2 regions of the Blautia sp. DFI.6.71 genome follow, and region 1 is predicted to be linked to the other one. Evidence: riboswitches for the same ligand, from Rfam matches in the RefSeq annotation. Region 1 holds a riboswitch; the other holds the start of a gene.
What was found. A riboswitch is a leader RNA that binds a small molecule or an ion and turns the genes downstream of it on or off. The one in region 1 is predicted to bind thiamine pyrophosphate.
Positions count from the first base shown of each region.

Region 2: another riboswitch for thiamine pyrophosphate. It lies ahead of thiW (energy coupling factor transporter S component ThiW); the one in region 1 lies ahead of thiC (phosphomethylpyrimidine synthase ThiC).

Region 1 covers NZ_JAJDMJ010000003.1:25,000-28,216, forward strand. Annotated here, with positions in the region: gene LJE12_RS02840 (fibronectin type III domain-containing protein) at 1-972, shown strand, start outside; TPP riboswitch at 1,074-1,182, shown strand; gene thiC (phosphomethylpyrimidine synthase ThiC) at 1,497-2,807, shown strand; gene LJE12_RS02850 (thiamine phosphate synthase) at 2,867-3,217, opposite strand, start outside.
Region 2 covers NZ_JAJDMJ010000058.1:15,597-18,813, reverse strand. Annotated here, with positions in the region: gene LJE12_RS16950 (DMT family transporter) at 1-414, opposite strand, end outside; TPP riboswitch at 1,018-1,121, shown strand; gene thiW (energy coupling factor transporter S component ThiW) at 1,236-1,823, shown strand; gene thiM (hydroxyethylthiazole kinase) at 1,753-2,529, shown strand; gene LJE12_RS16935 (MATE family efflux transporter) at 2,588-3,217, opposite strand, start outside.

The sequences.
Region 1 (3,217 bases):
ATTGCACTCAGTGCTGTTCTCACGTTATCGTCCGCTTCCTCTGTATTCGCAGCCACAGCACAGCTGGCACCCGCTGAACAATCTGTGGAACTGGCTCAAAGTGACGATTCTGACACACCTGCCATTGAATCATCCGATGCACAGAATGCCTGCGCTTCTCTTACCGCCCAGCCCGGAATCAGACAGACAGCAGCTTCCGAGAATTCTGTAACTATTCAGTGGAACCCTGTTACCAATGCTTCCAAATATGCTGTCAATATCAGCCCTTTAAGTTCCTCTTCCTATCGTTTTCTCGGCTATATTGGCAATACCCACAACAAAGCTAAGATCAATAAGCTAAAAGCAGGAACTGCTTATGTTATTAAAATCACAGCACTGAATTCATCCGGCATTGCGATTTCTTCCCGTACTGTGGGATGTACCACGCTTTATTCAAAGGTAAAGATTAAATCTTCCTATGCATCAACCGGCAGATATACCTTCAATATGCAGACTGTAAACCCTTCAAACTCCATTACAGGTTATAAGGTTGTATACCAGAGTTCTGCAGCCCACAAACTTATAACTAAATATTTTAATACCAGATATTCCTTTACCATTCCAATATCCGGCAATACATTTTATCAGGTGAAGATTTACCCTTATCTGGTTCTGGGAAATAAACGGTATGTAAGTTCAACCTCTACGGACAGATATATTTCCAATGTCATCACTCTTCAGAAAGCAGGCAATACCAACAGCTCCATGAGCGTAAAATGGAACAGAACTGCCGGTGCAGACAATTACAGTATTTACATAAAATATCCGGGAAGCAGTTCTTTCAAAAAAGTAAAAACAACAACTTCCAATTTCTTTACACTCACCGGAATGAAAAAGAATACCAAGTATGGCATTAAGGTAATTGCCAATAAAAAAGTGAAAAACAAAGTATGGCATTCTGATTCCAAAGCCTATAATATGTCCTTAGTCTGACCATAGTTATCCATAGCAATTGCATAAATCCGGCTACGTTATCAATGACGTAGCCAAAATTTTATATTGACTTTCCCATATCTAAGTGATACACTGATTGTAATTGAGACAAGGGGTGCTTGTGTAAACGGGCTGAGAGTAAGCTGTATCGCTTTAACCCATTACCTGATTTGGATAATGCCAACGTAGGGAAAGTTATAGTTCTTCCACACTGCAATATGCTTGTTGGCGTATTGCAGTTTTCCTTTTACTCTGAACGGACATATCATATTATCTCCCCCCTGTTTTAATTGCGGATAAATAGTCAGGCAAATGATTTCACACGCCTGAAAGGCAATAAAATATTGCCACGACAGACCGGGGGCACCACTCTCTGTCACACCAGTAGTTTACTTAAAAACTTACGAATATGCGCAGGTGCAAGTCCCTGCTATATGCAGGAGGCGCAGTTCATTTAATATTGCTGTTTATCTATTACTATGTGCAGCAATTAAGAGCCCACAGTGCAGGGCAAGGAGGAAAAAATGACACAGTATACAACGCAGATGGACGCGGCACGTCAGGGAATCATCACACCACAGATGGAAATCGTAGCAGAAAAAGAACACTTTGACGTGGAAGAATTAAGAGAACTGATTGCAAAAGGACAGGTAATTATTCCCTGCAACAAAAATCACAAGAGCATCAGTCCGAGCGGTGTCGGTGCAAAGCTGACCACCAAGATCAATGTAAATTTAGGTGTTTCCAGAGACTGGAAAGACGTTGATATGGAATATGAAAAGGTACATTCAGCAGTAGAAATGGGTGCAGAAGCCATCATGGATCTCAGCTCCTACGGAGATACCAGAAGCTTCCGCCGCAAACTTACATCCGAATGTCCGGCAATGATCGGTACTGTTCCGATCTACGACGCAGTAGTATATTATCACAAAGCACTTGGCAAGATTACTTCTGAAGAGTGGATTGATATCGTACGTATGCATGCAGAAGACGGCGTGGATTTTATGACTATCCACTGCGGTATGAATCGTGCAACCGCAGCACGTTTCAAACAGAATAAACGTCTCATGAACATTGTTTCCAGAGGTGGTTCTATTATGTTCGCATGGATGGAAATGACAGGAAAAGAGAACCCGTTCTATGAACATTTTGATGAAATTCTTGATATCTGCAGAGAGTATGATATCACTTTAAGTCTGGGAGATGCATGTCGTCCCGGATGTATTGCAGATGCAACTGATACTGCACAGATTGAAGAGCTGATCACTCTCGGTGAGCTTACCAAACGTGCATGGGAAAAGGATGTTCAGGTTATGATCGAGGGACCTGGCCACATGCCGCTGAACCAGATCGCAGCTAATATGGAGATCCAGAAAACTCTTTGCCATGGCGCTCCTTTCTATGTACTTGGACCGCTTGTAACAGATGTTGCTCCCGGATATGACCACATTACTTCCGCAATCGGCGGTGCGATTGCTGCTTATTCAGGTGCTGCTTTCCTCTGCTATGTAACACCTGCAGAACATCTTCGTCTGCCAAATGCAGCTGATGTAAAAGAGGGAATTATTGCTGCCAAAATTGCTGCTCATGCTGCTGATATTGCCAAAGGAGTTCCCGGTGCCGCAGAATGGGATTATAAGATGAGCGAAGCGAGAAAACGTCTTGACTGGGAAGAAATGTTCAAACTCAGCATGGATCCTGAGAAAGCAAGACGCTACCGCGCAGAGGCCAAACCTGAGAAAGAAGACACCTGCAGTATGTGCGGAAACTTCTGTGCCGTAAAGAATACAAACCGTATTCTGGATGGTGAAATTGTTACTATTTTTGATGAATGATGCTTTTATAAAAGCCGTATTTCAACATGTTTGATTGTTGAAATACGGCTTTTTATTTACTATATCTTCATCATATCTGACATAATACATCCACCGGCTGAACCATGTTCCATAATCTCATTTAACTGTCCTGTTCCCGGATGTATCCCTCCTATGGCATATACAGGAATCTTTACTGCTTTACAGACATTCTCCAGAAATTCCAGTCCTCTGGGTGGAAGTCCTTTTTTACAGTCAGTTGTATAAATATGTCCTGCCGTAAGATAATCAGCTCCCAGACTTTCTGCTTTCAATGCATCTTCTACAGAGTGGACCGAACTTCCGATCTGCCGGAAACCTCCAAGCTTTCCCTCATATTTTTCCAACAGAAACATTGGCAGATGAATGTATGGATGATGCAGTTTTTCTGC
Region 2 (3,217 bases), on a different contig from region 1:
TACAAATAAACATCCTATAAACGCCAGCGCAACACACGCAGCCTGCACCGGTCTGATCTTTTCCTTTAACAAAAGGAATGAAAAAATAATCGCAAAAAACGGAGACAACTTATTCAGTATCGATGCATCTGCCACCAACAGATGATCAATGGCATAAAAGTTACACAGAATCCCCAGTGTCCCGCACACACAACGCAAAATCAGCGGTCCCCAGTATTTCTTATCCACCTTCGGCACTGTACGATTCTTACAGAGAATCGCCGCTGCAAACACCGCCGCCACCAGATTCCGGAAGAAACTCTTCTCCACAGACGGCAGATCACCTGCCAGACGCACACTCACATTCATACAAGCAAAGAAAAACGCCGACAGGATGATCATTATCATACCCTTTATGTAATTTTCCTGTTTCATCAGATTTAACCTGCCTTTCTGTCCATGCAGACAGCTTCTTTTTATCATATGCTGTCTGTCATCTACCTGTTAATCATAGCACGGACAATCGTTTTAGTACAAATAGATTTTTTATTTCAATTCGTCCTAAACCATGATATACTATAAGAGCTGTCGAACCTCCAGCAGAAAGGAGGTGAGTTTCATGGAAGAAATTCTCGTCACATTTCTTGTCTCTGTTTTAGCAGGCGTAGTTAGCTACTACATATGCAAATGGCTGGACGGCAGACGCTAGACAGCAACAGCCCAAACGGAACAGCTCACCGTAACGAGCAAGAAAGCCCTCAGAGCTGCAACTCTGAGGGCTTTTGTTTCTTTAGTTCGCTTCATGGAATCTCGTCACATTCCTTAGCTACTGTTAGTATATGCTGAAAAAAATAAAAAGTCAACTTAAAAATAATATTAGGTAGTGTAAATTTACTGTAGGAAATTTACACTGCTTTTACATCCCATTGACTTTTCCAAAAGCTTGTGTTACTCTAAAGCGTGTTTGAAAAATTGTAACGCACATCTTGCGTAAAGCATTTTTCAAATACGCTCTAACAAAAGAAAATCTGCATAATGGATAATAACAACGGGAGCCTGTGTGACAAGCTGAGAGGAAGATTGATCTTCGACCGCACCTGATATGGATAATGCCAGCGTAGGGACTGTATTTGTATATTAAAATCTGCCAGTGTGTTATTCCGGCAGATTTTTTTGCAGGATTTTATCTGCTTCCTGCACAACTGATAATGTCTGCTTCGGCAGACCAAATCTTCATTTCAAGGAGGTTCATTATTATGAACACAGACAGATCAAAAACACTCAGAATGGTCATGCTCGCCATGATGGTTGCCATCGGCGTTGTCATCTCACCTATTTTGAGAATCGAGGGTATGTGCCCTACTGCACACCTGATAAACATCGTCTGTTCCGTACTTCTGGGACCGTGGTATTCATTGCTTTGTGCCACTCTCATCGGAATCATCCGAATGATGTTTATGGGTATCCCGCCACTTGCACTGACAGGTGCCGTATTCGGCGCATTTTTATCAGGCGTTTTCTACCGCGCTTCTCATGGAAAGATTATCTGCGCAGTGATCGGTGAAATCTTCGGAACCGGTATCATCGGCTCTCTGGTTTCCTATCCTGTAATGGCATTTCTTATGGGCAGAAGCGGACTGAACGCATTTTTCTATACACCAATGTTTCTGGCAGCAACCTGCATGGGCGGCACCATTGCCTATTTCTTCCTGAAGGCCTTAAGTCACGCAGGAATGCTTGCCAAATTTCAACAAAGCCTTGGAGCAAAAGTATATGACCGTAAATCAGACAAATCCCAGACAACTGACCAGAGCAGCCCAACCGCTGATTCACTGCATCACTAATCCAATTTCTATTCATGACTGCGCTAATATTATTCTGGCGGCCGGAGGCCGCCCGATCATGGCAGAACATCCTGCTGAAGTAGCTGAGATCACCAGCCATGCTCAGTCACTGGCACTGAATCTTGGAAATATCACCGATGCGCGTATGAAATCCATGCCTGAATCTCTGAAAATCGCTGCCAGTCTCCACATACCTGTTATGCTTGATCTGGTAGGAACCGCCTGCAGCAATCTGCGCTATGAATTTGCGCAGAAGCTTATGAACATCCACATGCCTGAACTCTTAAAAGGAAATATGTCTGAACTTCTTGCCATGTCCGGACAGACCGCACATGCAATCGGAATTGACGCAGGCGTACAGGATGTGCTTACAGATGCCAATCGTTCCCATCTGAAAGAACTGTTCCAGGAAAAGGCTTCCCAGTGGAATACCACACTTCTTATCACAGGCAAGGAAGATATGATCGTCTCTGCCAGTAAGTGTGAATTTATTACAAACGGTACTCCTGCCATGTCACAGATCACAGGAACCGGATGTATGCTTGGAATGATCTGTGCCACCTATCTGGCAGTTACAGACCCATTTACAACGGCCCTGTCAGCAGCCAGAGAATTTGGCACAGCAGGAGAAAGAGCAGAGAAAAACAGCTCCGGCCCCGGAAGCTTCCAGACAGAGCTGTTCGATCAGTTTTACAATCTTTTATAAAAAAGTTCCCGTCAGACAATATGGACAAATTTCTTCCATATTATCTGCGGGAACTTTTTTATGCTATTTCCGCACTGCGCATCTTTCCCAGTTCTCGTCTCGCAAACACAATTGCCAGCACAAATGCCGCTGCATCTGCGATCGGTCCTGCATACATCACTCCATCAATTCCCATAAACAACGGGAAGATAATGATCAATGGCAGAAGAAAAATCACCTGCCGTGTCAGAGACATTACAATACCCAGCTTCGCCATACCGATAGAAGTAAAGAAACCGGAAGATACCGGCTGGATACCGTTTGCAAAAGTCATAAACATAAATATTTTCAAGTAGCGTTCTGCAAACTGAAAATACAGCTCACTTCCTGTTCCGAAGATACCCACGATCTGGTGTGGAAATATCTGGAAACAGAAAAAAAATATCGTTGCAATTACTGTACAGGCAGTTACAGAATAACGGTATGCCTGTCTTACTCTGTCATATTTCTTTGCTCCGTAATTAAATCCCCAGATTGGCTGACTGCCCTGAGAAATACCAATACAGATTGCCATAAACACCATATTGACTTTGGAGATAACACCTACACAGGCAATGGGAATATCACTTCCATATACGGAATTTGCTCCATAATAACGCAGAATATTATTTAATACAATCTGCACGATCGCCATGGCAATCTGATTAAT